DNA from 2 places in the uncultured Apibacter sp. genome. Region 1 is predicted to be linked to the other one. Evidence: riboswitches for the same ligand, from Rfam matches in the RefSeq annotation. Region 1 holds a riboswitch; the other holds the start of a gene.
The links. Region 1 has a riboswitch for S-adenosylmethionine ahead of Q0T35_RS10055 (PLP-dependent aspartate aminotransferase family protein). Riboswitches for the same ligand answer to the same signal wherever they lie in the genome.

Region 1 (15,878 bases):
AGATGATCGAACTAATATTAATAGAAAATCACTTAAAGAATTAATTGAAAATTTAGATAAAACTAAGCCTATATTAGTTTTAGATCATCAACCATATCATTTGGAAGAATCTGAAATTAATCAAGTTGATATTCAATTTTCGGGACATACACATCAGGGGCAAATTTGGCCGATTTCTTTACTTACAAATGCTCTTTTTGAAAAATCTCACGGATATCTTAAAAAAGGAAATACGCACTACTATGTAAGTTCCGGCATTGGAATCTGGGGAGGCAGATATAGAATAGGAACTTATTCAGAATACGTCGTTATAGATTTTGCTCAAAATATTTTATAAACCTATTTATGTTTAATAATAAATGAAAAAACTTTTATAAATACAATTCTAGTAATAATAAGCTTTGCTATTCTTGATATAGCATATCCTAATTTTTACTTCATACACCTTACTAGATAGAATTATTATGTCAAAAAAAATTGCTGTTATATGTTATAATAAACCAACAAGAAAAACACAAGAAGTTTTGTTGCGTTTAAAAGGAAAAGGGTATAATGATGTAGATGTATATGCTATACCTTTTATACTAAGAAAAACTTTACATCCGCTTATTGCACATCGCCCCTCAGAATTATTAGTAAAAATAGATAACGAACAATTGGTAGCCAATTTAAATTTTACTTATATATCTAAGGAAATTGAAGAGCTTGATGAATGCTTTACCAAAAAGTCTTATCACTCGATTTTAATAGCAGGAGCAGGCTTATTGCCGGAAAGTTTAGTTTCCCGACATAAACTTATAAATTCACATCCGGGTTATCTTCCTTATGTACGAGGACTAGATGCCTTAAAATGGGCTATATATAAAAATTTGCCCATTGGTGTTACTGTTCATTATGTGGATAAATATGCGGATGCCGGACTTTTAATAACTCAAGAAAAATTAGATATTCTATCTGAAGACACATTTCACTCAATGTGTTTTAAATTATGGAATTTAGAGATGCAATTGTTAGTTGATTCGATTGAAATCATAGATACTGATATTCAATTACTCCCATTATCTACGGAAGGAGGTGAGAGCCATCGAAGGATGCCTAAAGATAAAGAAAAAAAATTATTTCAAAAATTTGAAGAATATAAAAATAGAAATATAAAATAAGCAGGCTATAAAAGCCTGCATCACTAAATAGAGTTTAACACATGTTTTTGAAATTAAATTAAGATGAATTATAAATTATATTTGATTAAATTATTTTCTTAAAACTTTTCATTTAATTATTCATATTATTTTTATATAGTTTATATAAGTTTATTTATCATATTTTAAATTTATAACAATTATTCCTTTCAATTATTCTAAAAAATTATAGAATATAAGTTAAAATTATAATTCAATAGTATTATATATTTTCAAGTAGACTGAAAACATATAAATGTTTTGATTCTACTCATTTTTTTTCTAAAAATTATCTGGAGATCATGAATATTTTTTATTGGAAAATTACTTTTATACATTGAATAAGGATCGTTAATTTTATAGTTTAAAATTAAATTATCAATTGTACTGATCCATGTATTTATAAATTCTTTCCTATTAAAATTACTATGAATATTGATATTTATATCTGCTAATGTAAATAATATTTTAAACTGAATTTGTTTTATGAAATGTATTTGATTTTTATGACCAACATAATTTTCTCTTCTATTGATAGAGAATACATTTTCATAATAAGCTAAATTACTTTTCATAATAGATATATGTATTTATTTTTTTATAGCTAAATTCATGCCAATGTTTATATAATACTAAGGTAAATTGTTTAAAATATTTATTATATTTATTTTATATTGTAATTAAATATATCATTTAATAAGTTGTAATGATGATTAATTAAATATAAAAAATAAAAAACCTTCTGAATTCATTATTCAGAAGGTTTTTTTATTATAATGTAAGTAATTTTATAAACTTATACTTTAATCTCTACCTCTACACCACTTGGAAGCTCTAATTTCATTAAAGCATCAACAGTTTTAGAAGAAGAACTATAAATATCCATTAATCTTTTGTGAGAATTTAATTGGAATTGTTCGCGAGATTTTTTGTTAACGTGTGGAGATCGCAATACGGTAAAAATTCTTTTATGAGTAGGTAATGGAATAGGTCCATTAACTACAGCACCGGTTGCTTTCACGGTTTTTACGATTTTTTCAGCAGACTTGTCAACCAAATTATAATCGTAAGATTTAAGTTTTATTCTTATTTTTTGACTCATTGTTTTTTTAATTAAACGTTTGTACCCTTAGCTTTAGCAATTACATCGTCAGCTATATTCTGAGGAGCTGCTTCATAGTGGTTAAATTCCATAGTTGAGGTAGCACGTCCAGAAGATAAGGTTCTTAAAGAGGTCACGTATCCGAACATTTCAGATAATGGGACAAATGCTTTAATTACTTTAGCATTATTTCTGTCATCCATTCCACTTACTGTAGCTCTACGACGATTTAAGTCCCCAACAATGTCTCCCATGTATTCTTCAGGAGTAAGTACTTCTAACTTCATTATAGGCTCCATAATAACCGGTTTAGCTTTCTTAGCTGCTTCTTTGAATCCAAGTTTAGCTGCCAATTCGAAAGATAACTGGTCAGAGTCTACTGCATGGTAAGAACCGTCTTTCAACGTTATTTTCATACCATCAATTTCATATCCGGCTAATGGTCCGTTTTTCATGGCTTCTTTGAAACCTTTTTCAACAGAAGGTATAAATTCTCTAGGAATATTACCACCTTTGATTTCGTTTACAAATTCCAATCCGGTTTTACCTTCATCAGCTGGCCCAATTTGAAATACAATGTCAGCAAATTTACCACGACCACCGGTTTGTTTTTTGTAAACTTCTCTGTGATCTGCAGTACCCATTAAAGCTTCTTTATACTCAACCTGAGGCTGACCTTGATTTACTTCAACTTTAAATTCTCTTCTTAAACGGTCTACAATGATGTCTAGGTGAAGCTCTCCCATCCCTGAAATTACAGTTTGTCCGGAAGCTTCATCAGTTTTTACCTGAAAAGTCGGATCTTCTTCAGCTAGCTTAGATAAAGCCATACCTAATTTATCAACATCTGCTTTAGTTTTAGGTTCTACAGCGATACCGATAACTGGATCAGGGAATACCATACTTTCCAATATAATTGGAGATTTTTCATCACAAAGCGTATCTCCGGTTTTAATATCTTTAAATCCAACAGCTGCACCAATATCTCCAGCTTCGATATATTCGATAGGGTTTTGTTTATTGGCATGCATCTGATAGATACGAGAAATTCTTTCTTTATCTCCAGATCGAGTGTTTAACACATAAGAACCGGCATCTAAGTGTCCTGAATAGGCTCTAAAGAATGCTAATCGACCTACATATGGATCGGTAGCAATTTTAAATGCTAATGCAGAGAAAGGTTCTTTTGCATCAGGTTTTCTAGCGATAGGTTCATCAGTTTTAGGATCTGTACCTTCAATAGCTTCTTTATCTAATGGAGAAGGAAGATAACGACAAACCGCATCTAGCATGAATTGAACCCCTTTATTTTTAAAAGAGGAACCGCAAACCATAGGTATAATGCTGATATCTATAGTTGCTTTACGAAGTGCTTCGTGGATTTCTTCTTCAGAGATCGAATCTGGATCTTCAAAGAATTTTTCCATTAAAGTTTCATCATATTCAGCTACTGCTTCGATTAGATTTTGACGATATTCCAATACTTCGTCTTTCATATCTTCAGGTATATCTACGATATCAAAAGTTGATCCGAAGTTTTCGTTATGCCATATAATTGCTCGGTTTTTCACCAAATCAACTACCCCTTTAAAATCTTCTTCTGATCCGATAGGTAATACGATAGGAACAGCATTGGATCCTAACATTTCTTTTACCTGACGACATACATTAAGAAAGTCTGAACCTTGCCTGTCCATTTTGTTTACAAATCCCATTCTTGGAACTTTGTAATTGTCTGCAAGTCTCCAGTTAGTTTCAGATTGAGGTTCTACTCCGTCTACTGCACTAAATAAGAAAACTAATCCATCTAATACTCTCAAAGAACGGTTCACTTCAACAGTAAAGTCAACGTGTCCCGGAGTATCGATGATATTAAAATGATAAGATTGAGTATCTGGTAATTTTTTGCCATCATCAGTTAATGGGAAATTCCAATTACAAGTAGTGGCAGCAGAGGTAATAGTGATTCCTCTTTCTGCTTCTTGAACCATCCAGTCCATCGTTGAAGCTCCATCGTGAACTTCTCCAATTTTATGGTTTACTCCGGTGTAAAATAAAATTCTTTCCGTTGTAGTTGTCTTTCCTGCATCAATATGAGCAGCAATACCTATATTACGTGTGTATTTTAAATCTCTAGACATATTTTCTTTAGAATTTGAAATGTGAGAATGCTTTATTAGCTTCAGCCATACGATGCGTATCGGTTTTCTTTTTAACTGCAGCACCTTCCTCTTTTGCAGCGGCGATAATTTCAGCTGCTAACTTTTGAGACATGGACTTTTCATTTCTATCTCTTGAATATTTAATTAACCATTTCATCGCCATAGAAATTTTTCTATCCGGACGAATAGGCATTGGGATTTGAAAGTTAGCTCCTCCAACTCTTCTGCTACGTACTTCAACGTGAGGCATTACGTTTTCTAAAGCATCTTTCCAAATTTCCAGAGATGTTTTTTCCTGATTTTCTTTTTTAGTTTCTACGATATCCAATGCATCGTAAAAAATTTTAAAAGCTATACTCTTTTTACCGTCTTTCATTAAGTTGTTAACGAAACGTGTTACTAATTGATCGTTAAACTTAGGATCTGGTAAAAGCGGACGTTTTTTTGCTTTCGTTTTTCTCATTTTACCTGAATAATTTCGTTAATACTATTTTTTCTCTTTTGGTCGTTTAGCTCCGTATTTACTTCTTCTTTGTAAACGTCCTTGTACACCAGCTGTGTCTAAAGCACCTCTGACAATGTGATAACGAACTCCCGGTAAATCTTTTACCCTTCCGCCTCTCACCAATACTATCGAGTGCTCTTGCAGATTATGTCCTTCTCCCGGGATGTAGGCATTTACCTCTTTACCGTTAGTTAAACGAACTCTGGCTACTTTTCTAAGTGCTGAATTCGGTTTCTTAGGTGTAGTGGTATATACACGAGTACATACTCCACGTCTTTGTGGACAAGAATCTAAAGCAGCCGATTTACTCTTCTTGGTAAGTGTGGCTCTTCCTTTTCTTACTAATTGTTGAATAGTTGGCATTTATGCTCTTTTATTTTTTAAAGTTTGCAAATATAGTCTTTTTTATTTATAAATACAAAAATAATGCGCTCATAATGTAGGGATTACTATTATTATGTATTTGCAAATTTAAAGGTAAAACTATCAATTTATTAACAAATATTTAAAAAATTGATTCGATTCATTAGTTTTTCAACAAGTATCTAAATTTAAGTTTTTAACTTTGAGCCTGCATAAATAGTAAAAAAATCAAGTAAATGAACGTAAACTACTTAAAATCGTTATTTTTAGTAGCTTTTGCAGCGGCTTCTTACGGTGTATTAGCAACTTTTGTCCGTTTATCCTATAACGATGGGTATACTACCGCTGAAGTTACTTTTTCTCAAGCTGTTTTGGGGCTTTTAGGACTTCTTATACTTCATTGTTTTAGCAAAAATAAAAATGAAAATAAAGAAAAAAAATATACTTCTAAAGATAAAATTTATTTAATTTTATGCGGTACATCTTTTGGATTAACCAGTACTTTTTATTATTTGGCAGTGCACTATGGAATTCCAGTATCCATATGTATTGTTTTGTTGATGCAAGCTGTTTGGATGGGAGCATTAGTCGATTTTATAGTTAACAAGAAAAAACCTTCAGTAGTTGAAATTATAGCCATTATATTTATTCTTCTCGGTACCTTATTAGCCACCAACCTAATCAATGAATCACAATTACATTTAAATTTTAATGGAGTACTATTTGGAATATTGGCAGCGGTATCTTATACCTTTTCCATGTTTTCATCCAATAAAATAGCGTTAAATATGCCGCCTACCTTGCGATCCGTATATTTATTAGTTGGCGCAACCCTTATGGTTACGATAATTTGGGCACATGTTCTCATTACCCAACCTTTTCATTTTTCAATATTTTATAAATGGGGTGTTATTTTAGCCATTTTTGGTACCATTTTGCCTCCTTTTTTATTCACTAAAGGAATGCCTGTTGTTGGTATAGGGGTAGGGAGCATTATCGCTTCTATGGAATTGCCGGTATCTGTTATGATGGCAAAATTTGTTCTTAATGAAAAAGTAACTTTTTTACAATGGTTGGGTATAGTACTTATTTTAATATCTATTGTTTTATTAAATTTAACTTTTATCCTTCCTAAACGATCTAAGAAGTAAAAAAATAACTATAAGATAAAAACAAGCAATTTTTTATGATACAAGAAGTGTCATGAAAAAAGTTATCTAATCATAAAATACATGCTTATCATCTGCTATGAGTATTGTTTTCCATTTATATTTTAAATAACTTGCAAAACAATGAAAGAGGATACATTAAAACATAAAGGAAAGAGAAATAAATTAATTAATTTACTTAAACAAAAAGGTATAACTGATGAGGTCGTATTAAATGCTCTTAATAAAATACCTCGTCATTTATTTATTGATTCAATATTCGAGGATTTAGCTTATGAAGACCGTGCTTTTCCTATATTGTCAAATCAAACCATTTCTCATCCTTATACCGTAGCGTTTCAAACCCAATTATTACATATTCAGAAGGGAGAAAAAGTGTTAGAAATCGGTACCGGTTCAGGATATCAAACCGCTGTTTTAGTAGCTTTAGGCGCTCAAGTTTATACTATCGAGAGACAAAAAGAATTATTTGATTTCTCAAAGAAAATATTGAGGAAAATAAATTTCTTACCCAAACATCAGATTTTTGGAGATGGATATTTAGGATTACCTTCTTTTGCTCCTTTTGATAAAATTATTATAACAGCAGGAGTACCTACCATGCCTAAAAAATTATTGGAGCAACTAACTATTGGAGGAGTGATGGTTATTCCTATTGGTGAAAAAGAACAAAAAATGTATACGGTACTTAAATTAGATGAAAATACCTTTGAAACCATGGAATTTGGAGACTATCAATTTGTACCGATGTTAGAAAATAGGGTTATAGAATAATAATTCTAATGATGTGAATTTGTTTATAATCTTAAAATTATAAAATGAATTCGTTGTACTTTAAAAATAATCTTATATAATATAAATAGTTGGTTTTTAGTGTTTTATAAAACGAATACTTGCTTTTTAGAGTATTCATATTTGTGATATTTGCACTTATAAAGTTAAAAAAGGTATAAAGGAAATATACCAAAAGATTTTTTTAAAAAAGAGTATCTTTGTTTTAAGAAATTAAAAAGAAAATGGTCCATTATTTACTTAGAGAACCGAAGTCGGCTACAGATTCGCCATCATTAATACTTTTGCTACATGGATATGGAAGTAATGAGCAAGATTTGTTCAGCTTTGCAGAAGAATTACCAGATGACGCTTATGTAATAAGTTTGCGAGCCATAAGAGAAATAACCACGGGCGGTTATGCTTGGTATGATTTAGATTTTACATCCGGAGCTAAAATGATCAACTCCGAACAAGCAATTGAAGCACAACAGATTATCATGAAGTTTCTGGATCAAATCAAGAATAAATATTCCTTTGATGATACCTCGATAACCTTATTAGGATTCAGTCAAGGAGCTATTCTTTCATTTTCATTGGCTTTGCATTGTCCTGAAAAGTTTAAAAAAGTTGCTTGTTTAAGTGGATATCCAGACCCAGAATTACTAAAAGATGTCAATATGGGTGATGATTTTTCGCAATTGGAATTTTTCTTTTCACACGGAAAAGAAGACCCTATTATTCCAATAGTATGGTCTCGACAATTTAAATCCATTTGCGAAGAATTAGATTTAGATTACGAATATCATGAATATAATGAAGGTCATGGCATAAATTCTGAAAATTATTATGATCTTTTAAATTTTTTACAATAATATAATACGATGAAAATAGGAATTGTTTGTTATCCAACTTTTGGAGGAAGCGGTATTGTTGCCACTCAACTTGGTATGGAAATGGCAGCCTTAGGTAATGAAGCTCATTTTATAAGTTATAGTATGCCTGCTAAGCTTGATGTTACCTTGCCTAATATCTATTTTCATCAAGTATGCGTTAAACAATATCCATTATTTGAATATCAACCTTTTTCGTTAGCATTATCTACTATTATAGTAAACGTTGCAGAAACCTATGGTTTAGATTTATTGCATGTGCATTACGCTATACCTCATGCTTATGCTGCTTATTTTGCTAAACAAATTCTTCATGAGAAAGGTATAAAATTACCGGTAATAACAACTTTACATGGTACGGATATAACATTAGTGGGTAGTCATCCCATTTATAAGTCAGGAGTTGAATTTTCAATTAATAAATCCGATTATATAACTTCCGTTTCCCAAAGTTTGAAAGAAGATACATATAAAGTATTTGATATTAAAAAAGACATTGAAGTCATTCCCAATTTCATCGATAATTCGGTAAAAGTGTCCAGCCATTGCGCAAGAAAAAATTTTGTAGAAAATGATGAAAAGTTGATTATTCACGTTTCAAATTTAAGAAAAGTAAAACGGATTAATGATGTTATGTCTATTTTCAACCTGATACAAAAAGAAGTTAAATCAAAACTTTTGATTGTAGGAGAAGGCCCTGAAACGGAAACTATAGAACATTTAACCAAAGTCTACCAATTAGAGGATAAAGTAAAAACATTGGGAAAAATATTAGATGTTCACTCCATATTAAGTATAGCTGATCTTTTTCTTTTGCCATCTGAACAAGAAAGTTTTGGATTAGCAGCTTTAGAGGCTATGGCATGTGGTATTCCTGTTATTTCCAGTAATGCTGGTGGAATAATTGAAGTGAATAAGGATGGTTATTCCGGATTTGTATCTTCGGTTGGCGATGTTCAATCGATGGCTTCGAATGCTATAAAGCTATTAAAAGATGAAAATTTACTTTCACTTTTCAAGGAACAAGCCGAACAACAGGCATTACTTTTTGATAATTCTCTAGTGATTCCCATATATAAGGACTTATATGAGAGAGCAATTAAGATTTATTAGAATTTTAATCTAAAAAATTGTGCTCTCTACTATAAGATTGATTTTAGCTGAAAAAAATTACGTTTATTTTCGGATCTTTAATCCAAGAAGAATTAGCTAATTTATGTAAGCATATAAATCCTATAAAATAGTTTCCTAATGGGCTGCTGTATTGTTCTTCAATTGTATCAAAGTCAGTAAAGCCTGAAAATTTATCATGATATCTTACATATACCTTATATATCTTCGTATCTACTAATTTTAATTGCTTGTTCAGATGTATATATTTCTTATTTTCGTATCTATAGTCGTACGTTAAGGCAGATATATCTGAAAGTACAGCGGAGCCGGTAGGCTTATCTCCTGCACCTTTACCGATCATAAGTTGTTTTTCGGAGAAGGCACTTTCCAAAACAACGCCATTATATTCATAATTTACATGTGCTAATGTATTTTCTTTTTCAATGAAAGTGGGAGCGCAAAAACCGGTAATTTCATTATTATTTTTATTGCATTTGGCAATCAGTTTTATGCTGAAATTCCTTTGTCTCGCAAATTCCAGATCGAAATTGCTAATTCTTGAAATTCCAAAATTAAATACTGTCTCAGGCTTGACGATGAGTCCGAAAGCATGAAAAAGGATGATACATAATTTATATTTGGGATCAATACCTTCAACGTCTAAGGTAGGATCAGATTCAGCAAATCCTTTCTCTTGAGCTTCTTTTAAAACTTCAGAGTAAGACATATTTTCATGGATCATTTTGGTAAGTATAAAATTAGTGGATCCATTAAAAATTCCTGATACTGAAGTGAGTAAGTCGTTATCGTAATATTCTTCTAAATTTCTAATGATAGGTATACTGGCACATACAGAGGCTTCATAGAGGAGGGGAGTGTGATATTTTTTTTCGAGCTTTAAAAGCTCAGGTAAACGCTCAGCAATCATTTTTTTATTGGCGGATACCACAGCTTTACCATTTTTCATCGCTTCGCAAACAATATCAAAGGCCGCCTCCGCATCATCAATTAATTCAACGATCACTCCGATTTCTGGGTCCGATAACAATTCGTTTTTATCTGTTGTGAAATATTTTTTATCGATAGATCTGGGTTTATCAGGGTGCTTTATACAAATCTTTTTTATATTAGCATCAACACTTTCCGCTTCTTCCAAAACTTTGTATAATCCGGTTCCTACACAACCGAAACCAAAGATTCCCAATTTAAGTTTATTTCTTGCCATAGTGTTCAATTAGGGAGTTTCGTTAATCTAATGCTTGTTTAATATCATTAAGTAAATCATCTATATTTTCAATACCTACCGATAAACGAATGAGAGAATCTTGAATTCCTGTTTCCTTGCGTACTTCTATAGGGGTTGATTTGTGGGTCATTGTAGCCGGATGACTTCCCAAACTTCTGACATCACCTAAATTTTCAGCTAAAAGGAATATTTTTGTACGAGTTAAAAATCTTTTAGCAGCTTCTAAGGTATCCTCTTTTAAGCTAAAGGAAACCATTCCTCCGAAGTTTTTTTGTTGTTTTGCGGCTATATCATGATTATGGTGATACTTTAATCCCGGATAGTAAACTTTATCTACCTTAGGATGAGTAAGTAAATATTCGGCTATTTTTTTCGCATTTTCCGAATGCTTTTCTAAACGGAGATAAAGTGTTTGAATGCCTCGTAGAGTTAACCAGCTATCGAAAGGGGATAGCACGCCACCGGAAGTGTTTTGCAAATACTTTAATTCATCGGCGATATTTTGATCGTTTACAACGACAAATCCCGATAATACGTCTCCATGTCCGGAAAGATATTTTGTACCGCTATGTACTACAATATCAGCACCAAGAGAAATGGGTTGTTGCAAAGCAGGCGATAAAAAGGTATTATCTACAATTAATAAGGCCCCCGCTTGTTTGGCTATTTTAGCAATTTCTTCAATATCCGATATTTTTAAGGTAGGATTTGTAGGAGTTTCCAGCCAGATGAAACGTGTTTTTTTATTGATGGCATTTCTAACGTTTTCAAGGTTAGTTGTATCAATAAATTTTGAGATTATACCAAATTTATTGTAAACCGTTGTTAAAATACGATAGGTACCTCCATAAACATCATTTACAGCGATGACTTCATCACCTTGTTTTAATAATTTTAAAACACAATCTGTAGCTGCTAATCCTGATGAAAAAGCAAATCCGGCAATTCCTCCCTCTAAATCAGCTATGGCCTGTTCCACTACTTTACGTGTAGGGTTGGCTGTTCTTGTATAGGCAAATCCTTTATTAACATCGGGAGCTTCTTGTACATACGAAGAAGTTTGATAAATAGGAGTAGAAATAGCGCCAGTAAGTTCATCAGGTTCAGAGATATGCACTAATTTTGTTTCAAGTTTCATGATTTTGGTTGTTTTTTCTAATTAATAAATACATTAAAATTCATTAATCATCATAAAACAACTTATACAAGATTCCCATTAAATTTATAAAAAAACTTTATAAAGCTTCTTTATATAGGCCGAAAGAAGCTTGAATTATTTTCTTGGTGTATGTAAGCTGTTTCGACTTATCTTTCCTTTACGGTTGGATGCAGCACCTACTCATAGAAGAGGGTTGCTAAGGTATCATAGGGCCAATTCCCTCCACCTTTCTTGATAAGTAATTTTATTAATGATCGTAAATTATTTTACAAAGATAAATTTTATTTTTAAAAGTCCAATAAAAAAACACTATATTATAAAGTTCGAAAATTAAATTGACGAATGATTTAATTGTCATAATATAATAGTTTAAATATTTTTTTCTTATGTATTATTCAAATTCGCTCTGGAAGCGGTTAATATTTACTATAATATTTCGGGATTTGATAGGTTCTAATGATTAATTTTTTTATTAAAAATTAAGCTAAAATTATTGTTAACTATACAGGTAATTTTGAAAAAGTGTTTATTATACGAAAGAAGTAAAGAAGTTGCTATAGAAATATGATATTGTTTTACTATTGATTTTTCGCTATTATTGAAATTCTTGGTAGTACTCTTCAATCTTTTGCATTCTATACAGTCTAGCTTATTCGTGGTAGCATCCAGCGTATATTCTTCATCTAATAATTCTTTTATAAGTATTATCTTCTTTATATTTTCGAAATAATATCTTCGATTCTTTCTTTTTTGCCCTGTCAACCTTTTTGTAATACCTTTTTTCTTCCAATATCTAATTTGTCTACTGGGAATGACTGTAATTCGGGATACTTTTAAAATCTCTATAAATAATTATTGTAAAAATATCAGGATTGTCCATATTGTAAATTATTTGACAAATAAGTTTAATTTAAAAATCTTTTATGTTTACAGATAAAAATGAAATTATAAACGGGGTAACTGATAGAATAGGATTAGGAATTGCTCACGCATTTGCCCATCAGAAAGCTCATATTATTTTAATAACTAAAGTTTAAAAAAACTACAAAAAGTTAAATAAGAATTCACCTCTTCTCAAATACCCATTACTATTTTTTCTGTAGATTTATCCATCATTTGGCAATTACCTTAACTAAGTAAATCTATTTTAGAGGATATCAATCATGTGGATGTATTAATTAATAATGCAGGAATCGGTCGTTTTATTTCGTTTGAAAATACAAGTGAATTTTTTTAATTATGCATATCAATCTTAATATCAAAACCCTTATGTATTGACTCAAAATTTTTATGAATCTTTGAAAAAAAGTAAAGGAAACGGAATTAATATTTCTTCGTATTTTTCTCACAGAATGTTATCCGATAGAAATTCAACTGTCTACTCAATGACAAAGGGGGCTATAGATTCATTTACCAAATCATTACCTTTTTAGATAGTAAAAAAGGAGTAAAAGTAAATGCCATTGTGCCTGGAAGCATTAATAGACCGATGTTAAGGTATAATATAAATCAGCTTATAAAATAAGGTCTGAAACATTTTCAAATAAGGGCTTCAAGTGTTTTTTCGACGGATAAAATTGTTTCTTTTGATGACATACGAACTACAGCTGTTTTTTTAGTTTTCGATCAAGCTAAAAAGACAACAAGAACCCTATTATCAGTGGATAGAATAACCTACTACCAATTTGCATTGGTAAGAATAAAAATTATTCGATAAAAATTAAAACCCAATCCATAAGTTGGATTGGGTTTTCAAACACATTTATATAACAATGTTAATAATTCGTTTAGGCACTACAATAACTTTCTTAGGAGTTTTACCTTCTAAATAATTCGGAGCTTTCTCGTGAGCCAATACAGCTTCCTCTATTTCTTGAGCAGTGGCAGAAATTGGCATTTCAATTTTAAAACGTACTTTTCCATTAAAGCTAACCGGGTATTCAAAGGTATCTGAAACAAGATATTCTGCTTTAAATTCAGGGAAGGGCTGAAATTCAATACTATTAGAATGACCCAATTTTTCCCATAATTCTTCGGAAATATGAGGTGCATAAGGAGAAATTAAAATACATAAAGATTCTAAAATTTCTCTTTTATGACATTTTATTTTGAATAAATCATTGGTTGCAATCATAAAAGAGCTAATAGAGGTATTGAATGAAAAATTATCCAAATCATCTTTAACTTTTTTAATCAATTGATGCAAAATACGTTGCTCTTCTTTATTAGGATTTTCTTCCGATACAAAAAAAGTTTCATTTTCTCCGGAGTGATAAAGTTTCCAAAATTTCTTTAAAAATCCGTGAACTCCACTCAATCCTTGTGTATTCCAAGGTTTAGCTTGCTCAATTGGTCCTAAAAACATTTCATACATACGCAAACTATCTGCGCCGTATTCATCGCAAACATCGTCCGGATTTATGACATTATAATATGATTTAGACATTTTTTCAACTTCCCTGGCACAAATAAATTTACCTTCCTCAAGAATAAATTCAGCATCTTTAAATTCGTCTCTCCAATCTCTTAATCGATCTAAATCAACCTCATCCGTAGTTCCTTTAAGAAGATTGACATCAATACGTAGAGGAGTTACGTCATGTTCTTCCTTTAATAAATGGTAAGAAATGAAATTATTGGTTCCGTTAATTCGGTAAATATAAGCACTTTGGCCTAAAATCATTCCTTGATTAATTAGTTTTTGAAAAGGTTCTTCCTGAGTTACAAATCCATAATCTTTTAAGAATTTATTCCAAAAACGAGAATATAATAAATGTCCTGTTGCATGCTCACTACCTCCAATATATAAATCTACATTTTCCCAATAATTCATGAGAGTTTTGTCGGCGAAGCAAGTATTATTAGTAGGATCTGTATATCTCAAATAATACCAGGAACTTCCCGCCCATCCGGGCATCGTATTTAAATCTAAAGGAAATATAGTAGTGTTATTAATAAGGTCATTACTTACAACTTGTTCTTTTTCAACATCCCAAGCCCACTGGGTGGCACGACCTAAAGGCGGATCGCCGTCTTCAGTAGGTAAATATTTTTCAACTTCCGGAAGAATTAAAGGTAATGCAGATTCCGGTAAGGAGTAAGGGATATCATCTTTATAGTAAACTGGAATCGGCTCACCCCAATATCGTTGACGTGAAAAAACAGCATCACGTAATCTATAATTAGTGGTTCCGTGCCCGATTTTCATTCGTTCTATTTCTGTAATAATCTTAGCTTGCGCTTCTTGTACAGAAAGACCGTCAAGTATTCCTGAATTTACGCAAGCACCCTCTTTGGAAGAAAACGCTTCTTCCTGAACATTTGCCCCTCCTTTAATCACTTCAATAATAGGAAGGTCAAAATGCTTCGCAAACCTATGGTCTCTTTCATCATGGGCCGGAACCGCCATGATAGCGCCCGTTCCATATCCTACTAATACATAATCTGCTATATATATAGGAATATTTTTTTTGGTAAAAGGATTAACTGCATAAGCTCCTGTAAATTGACCTGATACAGTTTTAGCATCAGCAATTCTTTCTCTTTCAGAACGTTTGATGCTCTCATCTTTATATTGGTTTACTTTTTCGTAGTAGTTACCAGTGGTAATTTGATCAACCAAAGGATGTTCGGGAGCCATAACCATATACGTTGCTCCATAAATAGTATCCGGACGAGTGGTAAAAATTTTTACTTTTACTTCAGAGTCGACAACTGAAAAGATAACCTCTGCTCCTAAAGATTTACCGATCCAATTACGTTGGCTTTCCTTAATAGATTCGCTCCAATCTATGATTTCTAATCCAGTAAGAAGCCTTTCGGCATAGGCGGTAATTCGCATAGACCATTGCATCATTTTTTTCTGGTACACAGGATATCCTCCTCGCTCTGAAAGTCCGTTAACCACTTCATCATTTGCTAAAACTGTTCCTAATGCAGGGCACCAGTTGACTGTTGTTTCGGCACGATATGCTAATCGATAATTTAATATAATTTTCTGTTTGGTTTCTTCTGAAAAACTATTCCAGTTTTCAGAAGTAAATAGTTCTTCCTGAGAAGTGCAAGCTTGTATATGAATATTTCCCTCTTTTGTGAAAATATCTACTAATTCTTTAATAGGTCGGGCTTGTTTTCTCTCTTTGCAGTAATATGAATTGAATAGTTGGATAAATATCCATTGTGTCCATTTATAATAATTGGGATCAGAAGTACGAACT
Region 2 (15,878 bases), on a different contig from region 1:
TAAACTTTTTCTGCTAGTAGCAATAGCTCTTTTATCCTCCTATGTGATAAAGGCGCAAGATATTTCAGAAAATACAGCTCGTAAAATAGCGAGTAATTTCTTAAAATTAAAATCAATTGATCCTTTAAAAAAATCCAACAAGGAATTAAATTTAATTAATATTACACCGTTAATTAATAAAAAGTATAATGGCTTCTATTTATTCAAAATAGCCGATGGAAATGGATTTTGTATTGTTTCAGCTGAAAGCGCGAGTCATCCAATTTTAGCTTATTCTACAAATTCTAACATAAAGATTAGTAAAAATATTTCTCCTGAATTTTTAAGTATATTAAATAATTACCAAGCTAACAGTGAGAAATCAAGAAGGAATTATTTAAAAAAATCTGTTGATAAGAATAGTGAATTAATAAAAAAAGAATGGGAAGAATTGCTTTCTGATAATTACAATTCTAACTCAAAAATTCTAACCAACCGAGTATCTACTAATTCATCAATGCCTATTAAAATAGAACCTCTTATAAAGACAAACTGGGATCAATCTCCATTGTACAATAAATATACTCCCTTCACCTATGAATCAGAACCAACATTCACTGGGTCTGCCGCAACAGCTATGGCTCAAATTATGAAGTTTTGGAACTATCCAAGTACAGGTAGAGATTCTATAACCTACCAAATACCTTCTTCATATTTTTATTATTTTTATAATTGGAGATGGAAAAAATTAAGTGCAAATTTCCAAAAAACTACATATCAGTGGAATAAAATGCCTATAGCACTTTCAAATTACTCTTCAGATGAACAGATTGATGCAGTTGCAACTCTAATGTCACATGCTGGTATATCTGTAGAAATGGTTTATGGGCCTGTAGGATCTGGAGCCTTTAGTGAAAAAGTACCTAATGCTTTAAAAAAATATTTTAAATATAGTCCAGATGTTCAACTAAAAGATAGATCAAATTATAATTCTGATGAAGAATGGTTAAATTTGATCAAAGGGCAAATTTCAAAGGGATATCCTGTTTATTTTTCATCTATATGTCCTGATGCTGAACATGCTTATATAGCCGATGGATATGATGAAAGAAACTTAGTTCATCTTAACTTAGGATGGAGTGGAGAAGCCAATGGCTATTATTTAATTAATGAACTTAGAGGCTACTCTTCCAGCCAGTTAGTAGTAATAAATATTTACCCTTCAGAATTTAACTGCACTGCCCCATCTGGATTCTCTACTTCTGATACATCTACTAACAGTGCTACCCTTACATGGAATAGTGATAACAATGATCAATTTTATAAAATTCAATTTAAAATAAAGAATGATAGCCTTTGGACTGTTGCCTCAGAGAAAACAAAAGGTTCTTCTTTCGTTTTATCAAACTTAAATGCTAATACTCAATACATTGCACAAATAAAGGCTATTTGCGATACAATTCACTCCGTATCAAGCAATTTCATTGAGACATCATTCCAAACCAAATCAATTGCTACCCCTCCGCAAATATCATGTATCAATAATTTTGAGCCAAATAATTCCTTTGATGAAGCTCATTTAATAAAAGTTGATTCTACATATCAAGCAGGAATTGGAACTTCAACTGATGTAGATTATTACAAATTCATTATTACCAAAAATTCTAATATAGTTATATCACTTAAAAATCTAAAAAAAGATTATGATTTAAAATTATATAACAATAATAAAGATGAAATTGGACAGGGAATTGCTGGTAATACAACAGAAGAAAATATTAAAGTTGATAATATTTTACCTGGCACTTATTACATAAAAGTATACGGATATGAAGGAGCATTTGACACCTCAACATGTTATGAATTAAAAGTTAACTCTTCTTTTTCAAGCCCTTCTTGCAGTAACAATTATGAACCTAATGAATCTTTTGAAGAGGCTTATCCTATAAGTACATATACAACTTATTATGCAGGTATAGGATCAGCTAATGATCAAGATTATTATAAATTTACTATAAACGAAACTACAGATGTATCCATAAGTCTTCAAAATGCTAATTTTATTAATGAATTTACTCTTTACAATTCATCTAAAAATGTTATTGCAAATGATACATCTGATGATATTAACAAAGTAATCAACGCTAAAGATTTAGCTTCAGGCACATATTATATTCATATAAAAGGTAATTTATATCCATATGAATGTTACAGCCTATTTGTAGATACTCAAACATCTCGAAATTCGTGTATTAATAATTATGAATCCAATGATTCTTTTGATAATGCAATTGACATTAAAGTAGGTAATGTTTATTCTGCAGGAATAAGCACTTCTAACGATCTTGATTATTATAAATTTAGCATTGACAATAAATCTAATGTAACTGTTAGTCTGCAAAATATTTTTGCAAATTATGAATTGAAAATTTTTAATTCATCTAAAACTGAAATCGGCAGTAAATATAATGAGGATAAAAGTGACGAGATTATTACTATTAACGATCTAGAACCGGGTATATATTATGTTCTAATTCAGGGGGTAAATGGTGCATTTAATGCTTCACAATGTTATAGTTTGTTAGTGAATGCAATCTCTTCTGTTACGTCATGTATTAACAATTATGAATCTAATGATTCCTTTGATGAAGCTCATTTAATAAAAGTTGATTCTACATATCAAGCAGGAATTGGGACTCCAACTGATAAAGATTATTACAAATTCACAATACAAGAAAGTTCCGATTTGGTTATTCAACTTCAAAATCTTCCTAAAAATTATGACTTAAAACTATATGATAATTTAGGATACGAAATTGATAAAAGCACTAATAAAGGTAATATTAGTGAAAAAATTGAAGCAAAAAACTTACCTGCCGGAGATTATTATGTATACGTTTATGGATATAACGGAGCTTTTGATACGGAAAACTGTTATACTTTAAATGTTGGTGCATCTACAGCAAAATCTTTATGTAGCAATAATTATGAACCTAATGATTCTTTTGAATCCGCCTATCCGATTAGAAATATTTTGACTTATTCTTCAGGTATTAGTTCTCCTGAGGACCATGATTATTATAAATTTTACATAGGAATAAATGCTGATGTACGTATTATCTTAGAAAATCTTCCATACGATTACGATCTAAAACTTTACGATTCTTCAAAAATTGAAATAGGAAGTAGCTCTAATAACAATACAAATAAAGAAATAATTAATGCAAAAAATCTCAAACCAGGTGTATATTATGTACATGTGTATGCAAAAGATAAATCATTCGATCCAACGAAATGTTACGACTTAAGTGTTAATTATCAACCTGCACAAAAAGATATAAATGGTAATACTGAGAATTCTGTCATTTTATATCCTAATCCTGTTCAAGATATTATAAATTTAAAAAATTTAGATGGATTGAATATAGATAAAGGTAAAATCACAACTTTTACTATACTAGATAGAAATGGGCGGACTGTTAAAATTCTACCAATTAAGGCTGAAAATGAAATAACTATAAATGTTTCTGATCTGCCTCCAAATCATTATATCTTACAAATAAATGGACAGAATTACAGATTTATCAAAAAATAATAACGTTTAAATTATAAAAAACCGAAAGAAATATCTTTCGGTTTTTTTTGTTTTCCACCTATCGATTTAAGCATATAATTAATAAAATTAAATTTTATTAATTTAATATATAATTTTATTTATATATATTATTATAATATTTATTATATAATTATATATGTTATCTAAATATAATTTGTTAAATTTGAATAACAATTAATTTTAAAAACAAAAAATATCTATGAATTAAATTATATTCTCTTTTAAAATATATTTTTATATAGTATAAAAATATTTAACAATATTATTATCTTTTTAAAAGATATAATAAAATACAAATGCACCCTTACTTTCTATAATTTCATGGATGATCTTTCCGGTTATATAGAATGGCACACATTCTTACTACAATTTTATTTTACAATTTTATAAACATTTATTTATTATTATGAATTTAAAATCTATTCTTTTAGGTATAACTATATTTATATCTTATTTATTCCATGGGCAGGATATATCTGAAAAAACAGCCCGTATTGTTGCTAATAACTTTTTAAATCAAAAAACTATAAAAAAAAGTTCTAACAATGAAAAATTAATTAATATCACCGCTCGTATTGATAAAAAATATGACGGATTTTACATTTTTAATAGTGAAAATGGTTTTTTTATAATTTCTTCACAAAGTGAAAACCATCCGATCTTAGCTTATTCTTTAGAGTCTTCAATTCCTGTTGGCGAAAAACAATCTCCCGAATTTTTATATATTCTTAATGAATACCAGGCAGCTAATGAATACTTAAGAAATAATAAGATAAAAAAATTAAACAATGATGAAAGTATTTTAATAAAAGATGAATGGAATGCTTTACTTAATGGAAGACAGTTACCTTCAAAAAATAGTGATGCTAAATCTGAACCGGCATTTGTATTACCTTTGATTAAAACAAAATGGAATCAGTGGCCATTATATAATAAGTTTGTTCCTAAAACTTACGAAAATTATGATTGTCCCACCGGATGTGTCGCAACTGCAATGGCTCAACTCTTGAAGTATTGGGATTACCCAACAAAAGGAAGGGGTAATCATACTTACCAAATTTCTAATTATTATTATGATTGGAAAGGAAAAACGTTAACTGCTAACTTTGAAAATACTACTTATCAGTGGAATAAAATGCCTACTTCACTTACCAATAGTTCCTCTACAGGAGAAGTAGACGCGATAGCAACATTAATGCTTCATGCAGGTATTTCAGTAGATATGATCTATAGTCCAAATGGTTCGGGCGCATATAGTTCTGATGTTCCTGATGCATTAGTAAAATACTTTAGCTACAGTACTAATATAAAGTTGAATGATAAATTTTATTTTAACAATACAGAATGGATAAACATTATAAAAAGTCAATTATCAAAAAATTATCCCATTTATTATTCAGGATTTTCTTCGACTGGTGGACACGCTTTTATTGCAGATGGATATGACACTGATAACTTAATCCATTTTAATTTCGGTTGGGGAGGCAAATCTGATGGATATTATCAAGCATCTAATCCAGTAGGTTACACATCAAGGCAAGCTATTATTATAAATATTTATCCTGATGAAAAATATTGTCAAACTCCTTCTTATCTTTTAACTTCCAATCTCACCAGTACTAGTGTTACCTTAAATTGGAAATCAATTTCCGGGGTTGAAAATTACACAGTAGAATATAAGGCAAATACTGATACTACATGGAAGGTAGCTACTACCACAGCTAATGCCTCTTATACTCTTACCGGACTAAGAGCAAACACCTCATACGATTGGAGAGTAAAAGCTAATTGTTCTTCTGAAAATAGTTCTGACTATGCTCAAGATGAATTTAAAACTTTATCAGATTGTTCTACACCTGAAGGACTAAAAGCTTCTTACCTATCTACTAACAGTGCTCTTCTAAATTGGAAGGCAATACCAAATGTTCAAAATTATACGATAGAATATAAAGCTAATAATGATACTCAATGGAATATAGCTGCTACTACATCAGAAAATTATTACACTCTTTCCGGATTAAAAGCAAACACCCCATACAATTGGAGAGTGAAAGCTAATTGCTCCTCAGAAAGTAGCTCCAGCTATATACAAAATGAATTTACCACTTTATTAAATGACGTATATAATTATGAGCCGAATAATTCTTTTGATACGGCTTATCCTATTGATTGCAATATTACCTATTCAGCTGGTATTGATAGTCGAGTGGATGTAGACTATTATAAATTTACTATTACTAAAGTATCCAATATAATAATTACTTTACAAAATCTTCCTAAGAATTACGATTTAGTTTTATATGATTCAGATAAAAATTATATCTCCAGCAGTACCCGTAAAGGTAAACTCGATGAATTTATTGTTCTAGATAATTTAGAAGCAGGAACTTATTATGTATATGTTTATGGATATAAGAATGCTTATAAAGACAAAAAATGTTATGATTTAACTGTATATAATAAGACTCCTGACAAAAATATTAATAACGTCGATTTGCATTCTGATTTAAGTAATGAGAAAAATAAAAACTCTATAGTTATATATCCAAATCCTGTAACAGATATTGTAAACATTAAAGGAATAGCTTCTGATCTACAAAAATCTACCACAGTAACTATACATGATAGAAATGGAAATGTAGTAAAAACTCTTCAAATAAATATAGAAGAAACCATCTCTATAAATGTATCAGATTTACCTCCAAATCATTATTTCTTACAGATTCAAAGTAAAATTTACAGGTTTATTAAAAAATAAAAATTTTTTATAAAGCAAAAAAAACGAAAGAAATATCTTTCGTTTTTTTTGCTTTTCACCTATCAATTTAAGCATATAACTAATAAAATTAAATTTTATTAATTTTACATACAATAATTTAATTAATATATGATTATAACATTTATCATATTGTTTTATATATTAACTAAATATAATTTTGTTAAATTTGAACTATAATTAATTATTAAAATATCAAATGCTTATGAATTAAATTATACTATCTTCTAATACATATTTTTATGTTACATAAAAATTTTTCAATTTTATTATTTATTTAAAAGATATAATAAAATGCAAATGCTCTTTAACTTTCTATAACTTCATGGATGGATGATCCATCCGGTTATATGAAATGACACTTATTCTTATTACAATTTTATTTTACAATTTTTATTAAACATTTATTTATTATTATGAATTTAAAATCTATTCTTTTAGGTATAGCTATATTTATATCTTATTTATTCCATGGGCAGGATATATCTGAAAAAACGGCCCGTATTGTTGCTAATAACTTTTTAAATCAAAAAAATATAAAAAAAACTTCTAACAATGAAAAATTAATTAATATTACCGCTCGTATTGATAAAAAATACGACGGATTTTACATTTTTAATAGTGAAAATGGTTTTTTTATTATTTCTTCACAAAGTGAAAACCATCCGATCTTAGCTTATTCTTTGGACTCTTCAATACCTGTTGGCGAAAAACAATCTCCCGAATTTTTATATATTCTTAATGAATACCAAGCAGCTAATGAATACTTAAGAAATAATAAGATAAAAAAAATAAACGATGATGAGAGCATTTTAATAAAAGAAGAATGGAATGCTTTACTCAATGGAAGACAATTATCCTCAGCTAAAAATAATACAAATAAAAGTGATGCTACTGATCCGGCATTTGTATTACCCTTGATTAAAACAAAATGGAAACAACGACCATTATATAATAAACTTGTTCCTAAAACTTATGAAAATTATGATTGCCCTACCGGATGTGTTGCAACTGCGATGGCTCAACTCATGAAGTATTGGGGTTACCCGAAAAAAGGAATGAGTAATCATACTTACAAAATTTCTAGTAAATATTATGACTGGAATGGAAAAACATTATCTGCTAACTTTGAAAATACTACTTATAAATGGAGCAATATGCCTACTTCACTTGACGATAGTTCCTCAAAAGAAGAAGTAGATGCAGTAGCAACATTAATGCTTCATGCAGGTATCTCAGTAGATATGATCTATGGTCCAAATAGTTCGGGTGCATATAGTTCTGATGTTCCTAATGCTTTAGTAAAATATTTTAGATATAATTCGGATCTAGATATGGAATCTAAAATTGATTATGACAATACAGAATGGATTAAACTTATAAAAAGTCAATTATCAAAAAATTATCCAATTTATTATAAAGGTTCTTCCTCAAAAGGTGGACACGCTTTTATTGCAGATGGATATGACACTGATAATTTAATCCATTTTAATTTCGGTTGGGGAGGCAAATCTGATGGATATTACCAAGCATCTAATCCAGTTGGTTACACATCAAAGCAAGCTATTATTATAAATATTTATCCTGGAGAAGATTATTGCTCAAAACCTTCCGGCCTATCAACTTCCAATTTAGCAAACTATAATATTACCCTAAATTGGAAATCAATTTCTGGAGTTGAAAATTACACAGTAGAATATAAGGCAAATACTGATACTACATGGAAGGTAGCTACTACCACAGCTAATGCCTCTTATACTCTTACCGGACTAAGAGCAAACACCTCATACGATTGGAGAGTAAAAGCTAATTGTTCTTCTGAAAATAGTTCTGACTATGCTCAAGATGAATTTAAAACTTTATCAGATTGTTCTACACCTGAAGGACTAAAAGCTTCTTACCTATCTACTAACAGTGCTCTTCTAAATTGGAAGGCAATACCAAATGTTCAAAATTATACGATAGAATATAAAGCTAATAATGATACTCAATGGAATATAGCTGCTACTACATCAGAAAATTATTACACTCTTTCCGGATTAAAAGCAAACACCCCATACAATTGGAGAGTGAAAGCTAATTGCTCCTCAGAAAGTAGCTCCAGCTATATACAAAATGAATTTACCACTTTATTAAATGACGTATATAATTATGAGCCGAATAATTCTTTTGATACGGCTTATCCTATTGATTGCAATATTACCTATTCAGCTGGTATTGATAGTCGAGTGGATGTAGACTATTATAAATTTACTATTACTAAAGTATCCAATATAATAATTACTTTACAAAATCTTCCTAAGAATTACGATTTAGTTTTATATGATTCAGATAAAAATTATATCTCCAGCAGTACCCGTAAAGGTAAACTCGATGAATTTATTGTTCTAGATAATTTAGAAGCAGGAACTTATTATGTATATGTTTATGGATATAAGAATGCTTATAAAGACAAAAAATGTTATGATTTAACTGTATATAATAAGACTCCTGACAAAAATATTAATAACGTCGATTTGCATTCTGATTTAAGTAATGAGAAAAATAAAAACTCTATAGTTATATATCCAAATCCTGTAACAGATATTGTAAACATTAAAGGAATAGCTTCTGATCTACAAAAATCTACCACAGTAACTATACATGATAGAAATGGAAATGTAGTAAAAACTCTTCAAATAAATATAGAAGAAACTATCTCTATAAATGTATCAGATTTACCTTCAAATCATTATTTCTTACAGATTCAAAGCAAAATTTACAGGTTTATTAAAAAATAATAATTTTTATAATACTAAAAAAACCGAAAGAAATATCTTTCGGTTTTTTTATTTTGCAATCTAATCATGTCTTTTATTTTTATCGAAAAAATAGAGCATTATACCTACTCCTATTATACCTAATCCAATAATACTTTCTATTGGATGATTCTTAAAGGTAAAATATAATATATAAAAGCTAAACAGTAAAAAGGTGATTGGTAATAGTAAAAAAACGTTGCTTTTAAAAAAGACACGATCTTTTTTCTTTAAAAATAAGGAAGTACTTACCGCTGTCGTTGAAAGCAACTGGAGTACAAAAGCGGTATATATGAAAATTTCTTCAAATTTACCACTCAAAATAATAATAATACTAATCAACGTATGTGCTGCTATCGCCCATATGGGTATTTTATTTTTATTTTCTTTACCTAAGGATCGCCATAAATGATTTTCTTTAGCTGTTGCTTGAGTTACTCTAGACCCTACCCATAAATTAGCACTTATAGTTGCAATCAATTGTAAAGCAATAAAATAACTTATCCACTTTACTCCTTTAACACCTAATAAATTATAAAAAGCTATATTTGCGATATCTTCCTTTCCTTCCAATTGTTCAATAGAAGCATTTCTTAAAAACACAAAATTTACCAAGACATAACTTATGGTAACAAAAATAGTTCCGGTAATGATTGCTTTGGGAAGATTTATTTTAGGATTGTCAATCTCCTCCACAATATAAGATGCAGAATTCCATCCTGTATAAGCGTAAGTAACAAATACTAGTGAACTTGCAAAAGTAGGCAACATAATTTCTTGAGTCCACGAAGAATCAAATAATAGTGCATTGGATGAAGACGGCGCAAAACTGATTCCAATGATAACAAGCGAAATAATGAAAACAACTTTCAATAGGGCAAAAGTATTCTGAAAACGACTGCTTACTTTGAGGCTAAAACTTTGAAAAGAAGCAATTACAAGAATAATAAGTATGGCAAAAGTCTTTTCATTTTCAATTCCCAGATATTTAGTCATAGCCAAAGCTGACAAAGAAACCGGTCCTGAAAATCCTACTATTAAAGAAACCCAGCTTGAAACATATCCCATAACCGGATGATAAGTTCTTGAAAGATATATATAATCTCCTCCCGATTGTTTAAAATGAGCACCTAACTCTGCATATATAAAGGCTCCTATTAAAGCTAAAATACCTCCTGCAATCCATAAAAGAAGTAAAGTAATGGTATTATGAAGGTCTGTAATCTGATATCCCAAGCTGGTAAACACACCGGTTCCAACCATATTGGAAATAACAATAGCTGTTGCTGTTTTCCAGCCAATTTTTTTCATTTTAGTTATTTAATAAAATTCTCTTAAAAATTCATAGTAAGTCTTGCAAACCAATTAGCACCAGTTGTACCCATTTGGACCGGAGCATATTTAAAAACATTATAATATGAATTTTCATATATTTGCTTATCAGGAAAAACATCAAAAACATTATTTCCGCCAAGTGTAAATACCCAATCTTTATTAATCGTATAAGCAATACTAAAATCGGTTACCAACTTTGGATCATGATGTTGCACGCCTCCAAAAGGGTATCCATCCCTAGTAACTTTCCCAAAATAAGTATTTCTTATTAAAACATTCCATTTGGGTAAGCTGTATGTTAAGCCTAAAGATGCTTTTGCTTTAGGACTCAATGATTCTATAATATTGGTTTGATCCGGTCCAAAATATTCATCTCTATTTCCTTCAAAAACATCCGGGAAATGAAAATCTACTATCTCCGTTTCAGTATAATTTCCTGACAAGCTAATGTCTAAATTTCCTTTTCCTAAGCTTACTTTATAAATAGCGACAACATCAATTCCTTTGGTTTCTGTATCGACTGCATTTGTAAAAAATCGTGCACCTTCCACTCCATAAGATTCAACTTTAGCATTAACAAACTCACTAGTCAGTACAATTCGATCTTTAACTTTTATATAGTAGGCATCTGCCGTAACGTATATTTTATTTGTAGGTTTAAATGTCAAACCTGCGCTCGCATTTATTGATTTTTCTTCTTTAAGCTTTTCAATTCCTAAAGCTTTGGCAAGTTGACTGTCATTAGTAAAAATTCCTTTAGAAACTATGCCAGAACCTGAGTTTGCTATACTTGCAAAAGAATTATTAAAATATTGTTGTTGCAAAGATGGAGCTCTAAATCCATTGCTAAAAGCCCCTCTTACAGCAAAACCATTAAGATATTCATATCTCAGAGCCAATTTTCCTATCAAGGAATTACCAAAATCGGAATAATGCTCATATCTTCCTGCTAAATCACTGGTAAATTTTCCTTTCTTAAAAGCAATATCGGTATAACCGGAAGCATTATTCCTATCTTTTTTTAATGCATTCTGGGGTGAAAATCCTATAAAGCCTTGTGATCCCCCTTCGCCTAATATATCTGAGGGATTTGTTGAAACCGTTATCGGATTTCCAAATTTATCATAACGCATCCAAGAGCCATCCTCTCCTGCCTTAATTTCATATTGTTCATATTTAAATTCTCCTCCAAAGGCAATCGTAAATATTTCATTTATTTTTTTAGAAATATCTAAATTTAATGTATTCTGTAAAAATTCATGTCCTCCTGCTTTGAATTCGGTAGGCGAATGAACACCTAAAGAAGCATTATTAGTTTGGGAGGTTTTATAATCAAATATGTTTTCTCCAAAAGTATTACTAAGGTCTATAAACCAATTATTGTGGTTATATCGTGCACCTGTAGAATTAGAAATATCATATATGTTTGATTTTAATAACGGTTGAAAGCCTACTGGGTATAATTCCGCTACGACATTTTCTTTTTCACTAGGAAGTCTTCTGAATTCCGCTCCTTCTCCCTGCCTTAAACTGGCACCGCCGAAAGAATAAAATTCAATTTTTTCAGATAATGGGTAAATGGCATTTACAAAAAACTGCTGATTTTTGATTTGGGCATCTCCGACCCGAAATCGAAAATTCTTTTGGGAAAGCTTCTTTTCAGCCATAATCTTTTCATCATCTAATCTTGCTTGGTTGGGATCGGACGCAAAATCATAGGCAAAGTTATCTCCAAACTTATCCAGATTATTATCATAGGAACGATTCGTTTTATTTCTTTGGCTCACTACAAATGACAGATTTATACTACCTCCTTGATCTCCCAATTTTGTACCGTAGTTTCCGCTGAAATTATAATTTTCTCCATCATTTCTATTAGTTAACCCATAGGTTACTGACGCTGATCCTCCTTTATTTTTCTTTAAAATAATATTAATAACACCTGCTATAGCATCTGAACCATATTGCGCAGCTGATCCATCACGTAATACCTCTATTTTTTCAATTGAAGACACCGGTATTGCGCTCATATCCGTGCCTACTGACCCATTCCCAACTGTATTTTGATAATTTACTAAAGAAGTTGTATGTCTTCTTTTGCCATTAACTAAAACTAATACCTGATCGGGGCCCATTCCTCGTAAAGTAGCAGGGTCGATATGTTCGGTACCGTCAGAAGAAGATTGTCTAACAGAATTAAAAGAGGGAACTAAATAATTCAATAAATCATTCACTGTTAGTTGTGGAGATGATTTTTCAATTTTCCTGACATCTATTACATCAACTGCGACGGGAGAATTTACCTTAGTACGGTCGGAATTACGACCTCCTACTACCACAATCTCCTCAAGGTCTAATGAATCAACTACCTGCTTTACTTGAGCATTAAAAACATTAGTAAATTCTAAAAGTATACTTACAATTAACAAAGAAACTTTTTTCATTATTTTTCTTACAGTTACTAAATTATATTTTATTGAAACTGTATCAAGAAAAACCAAAAAAGGAAAAAAGAAATTATTCACTAACTAACCAAACAACACACCAACTAGTGAATTACTCATCTTCCCCCATTTAGGGTTGGAATTAGCACCAAGCCCAGTCAGGCCGGTTGCCAAGGTATCATAGGGCCAGTCCCTCCTCCTTTCTTGATAAGCAATGTAAATATACCATTATTTTTATAAAAAAATAATTTTATATTATATATTTTTATCCCGAATGCTAAGGTAGTTATTTTATCTTAAAAAATCTAACTAAAAGAACTATTCCTAATCCGAATAAGGAAATAAATGCAAAAGAAACTTGTAATGAAAATTTTTCTGATAAAAATCCTATACAGGGAGGGCCTAGAAAAAAACCGATAAATCCTATGCTGGTTATTATTGTTAATGCTTGTTCAGGGGAAGTTGTTTTAGAATTTCCGGCTAAGGTATATACTAAAGGAACAATGGCAGATATTCCCAATCCAACAATTATAAAAGAAATAAGAGTGACGATAAGAGAAGGAAATAAAACAGCGCTCATCATTCCAATAAATATTAATATTCCACTATAAGTTAAAGTAATTGTACTGCCAAACTTACGAACAACAAAATCAGAAATAAATCTTCCTGACGCCATAGCTGCCATATAGGCAGTCAATCCATAACCTATATATCTTTTATCTGATTTTACTATAATTTTCATATATTCATTTGACCAGTCGGTCATGGTGCCTTCAGCGACCATAGCAAAAAAAGCTAAAAAACCTAATACTATAAGATAATTATCGGCTATTCTGAATTTTAATGTTGAGTTGCTTTCTTTTGGCTTGTCTTTATCTTCATCTGCTAATAAAAATCTGAAGAATAACAAGGATACTACTATTCCTGTGGAAGAATAGAATATAAAATGTTCAGAAGGCGGAATACTTTTGGCAATCATTATAGCTCCTAACCAAGAGGCAAAAAATCCACCGATACTCCAAGTACCATGCATTGAACCAATAATCTGTCCTTTATAAGATTTCGATACATTAACCGCTTGGGTATTAATGGCTATATTAGTTAGATTCCCTAAAGCACCGTAATATATTAAATTTAATTTCAACTGCCATAATTTTCCGCAAAATCCTATCCCTATTAAGCATATAAAATATAGAATTATACCTATAAGGGTAGATTTTTTACTTCCGATCATTTTAATTAAATGCCCAGCAAAGGGCAAGGTTATCAACGTACCTATTGATAAAAATAACAGTACCAATCCCCAATCAGCATCAGATACTTGTAAGGATGATTTTATGGTAGGAATGCGCGATGCCCAAGTTGCTGAACTTCCTCCAAAGAAAAAGAATAAAAAGGTTACGGCTATTCTGGGCAAATGCTTTTTATTAATCATGACTTATTAAAATATCAAATTTTTATCTAAAAAAAGCCTGCTTGATTGAATCAAGCAGGCTTTCACTTAATTTAATAATTAAAATTTTATTTGCTATTAGGAGATTCATTTTCAACCTCCATCACTTTTATATCAGTGCTATCCTTTTCTTTATTTAAACCTATATATAAGTGATCTCCATCATGAATAGATGAATTAATTATCTCTTCAGCAATTACGTCTTCTACATATTTTTGTATAGCTCTTTTAAGTTGACGAGCACCAAAATTTTTGTCCCAACCTTTTTCTATGATAAATTCTTTTGCTTCCGGCGATAATTCAACTTTATAACCGATTTTAGCTATCCTATCATAAACGTTTGCTAACTCTAAATCTATGATTTTAGAAATATCATTTTTTTCAAGGTTATTAAAAATGATTACATCATCAATTCTGTTCAAAAATTCAGGAGCAAAAGTTCTTTTTAGCGCATTTTCCAGTGTCGATTTAGCTCTGATATCTGAAGAGGATTTTTTGGCAGAAGTTCCAAACCCTACTCCATCACCAAATTCTTTTAATTCACGCGTACCGATATTTGAAGTTAAGATAATTATAGTATTTCTAAAATCTACTTTTCTACCTAGACTATCGGTTACATGTCCGTCATCTAAAATTTGTAATAAAATATTAAATACGTCCGGATGTGCTTTTTCAATTTCATCTAAAAGAATTACTGCATATGGTTTTCTTCTTACAGATTCGGTAAGCTGCCCCCCTTCTTCATATCCTACATATCCTGGAGGAGCTCCTACTAATCTGGAAATAGCAAATTTTTCCATGTATTCACTCATGTCGATTCTGATAAGTGCATCGTCCGAATCGAATAATTCTCTTGCAATAACCTTTGCCAATTGAGTTTTTCCAACTCCTGTAGCTCCTAAAAATATAAATGTTCCTATAGGTCGATTAGGATCTTTTAACCCTGCTCGATTTCTTTGTATGGCTTTAACCACTTTATTAACAGCTTCGTCCTGACCTATAATTTTACCTTTCATTAAATCCTTCATTTGAGCTAATTTTTTAAGCTCTCCTTCTGCTACTCTTTGCACGGGAACTCCACTCATCATAGAAACTACTTCTGCAACATTGTCTTCGGTTACTATCTCTCTATGCTCTCTTGAGGATTTTTCCCATTCTCTCTGTGCATTTGCTAATTTATTTTCTATTTCTTTCTCTGTATCTCTTAATTTAGCGGCTTCCTCATATTTTTGACTCTTTATGACCTTTGTTTTTTCCGCTCTAATTTTCTCAAGTTCTTTTTCATAATTAACAATTTCCTTAGGAACTTTAATATTTTTGATATGAACTCTGGATCCAGCTTCATCTAAAGCATCAATAGCTTTATCCGGCAAGTATCTATCTGTGATATACCTTGTTGTTAGATTTACACAGGCTTTTATCGCCTCATCGGTATAAGTCACATTGTGATGCTCTTCGTATTTATCTTTAATTTGAT

Region 2: linked by a shared signal. The riboswitch ahead of Q0T35_RS05215 (TonB-dependent receptor) and the one ahead of Q0T35_RS10055 (PLP-dependent aspartate aminotransferase family protein) in region 1 are both predicted to bind S-adenosylmethionine.

What each region holds. Positions count from the first base shown of each region.
Region 1 is NZ_CAMLFD010000019.1:26,861-42,738, forward strand. It holds gene Q0T35_RS10000 (metallophosphoesterase) at 1-337, shown strand, start outside; gene Q0T35_RS10005 (formyltransferase family protein) at 465-1,160, shown strand; gene rpsJ (30S ribosomal protein S10) at 1,975-2,280, opposite strand; gene fusA (elongation factor G) at 2,292-4,421, opposite strand; gene rpsG (30S ribosomal protein S7) at 4,429-4,905, opposite strand; gene rpsL (30S ribosomal protein S12) at 4,930-5,310, opposite strand; gene Q0T35_RS10030 (DMT family transporter) at 5,547-6,461, shown strand; gene Q0T35_RS10035 (protein-L-isoaspartate(D-aspartate) O-methyltransferase) at 6,603-7,253, shown strand; gene Q0T35_RS10040 (alpha/beta hydrolase-fold protein) at 7,496-8,125, shown strand; gene bshA (N-acetyl-alpha-D-glucosaminyl L-malate synthase BshA) at 8,135-9,256, shown strand; gene Q0T35_RS10050 (homoserine dehydrogenase) at 9,300-10,481, opposite strand; gene Q0T35_RS10055 (PLP-dependent aspartate aminotransferase family protein) at 10,504-11,640, opposite strand; SAM riboswitch class I at 11,805-11,902, opposite strand; partial or broken gene Q0T35_RS10060 (MerR family transcriptional regulator) at 12,307-12,507, opposite strand; gene Q0T35_RS10065 (hypothetical protein) at 12,936-13,094, shown strand; gene leuS (leucine--tRNA ligase) at 13,424-15,878, opposite strand, start outside.
Region 2 is NZ_CAMLFD010000005.1:47,043-62,920, reverse strand. It holds gene Q0T35_RS05235 (C10 family peptidase) at 1-3,574, shown strand, start outside; gene Q0T35_RS05230 (C10 family peptidase) at 4,002-6,353, shown strand; gene Q0T35_RS05225 (C10 family peptidase) at 6,788-9,151, shown strand; gene Q0T35_RS05220 (amino acid permease) at 9,212-10,480, opposite strand; gene Q0T35_RS05215 (TonB-dependent receptor) at 10,504-12,948, opposite strand; SAM riboswitch class I at 13,062-13,162, opposite strand; gene Q0T35_RS05210 (MFS transporter) at 13,235-14,383, opposite strand; gene Q0T35_RS05205 (ATP-dependent Clp protease ATP-binding subunit) at 14,470-15,878, opposite strand, start outside.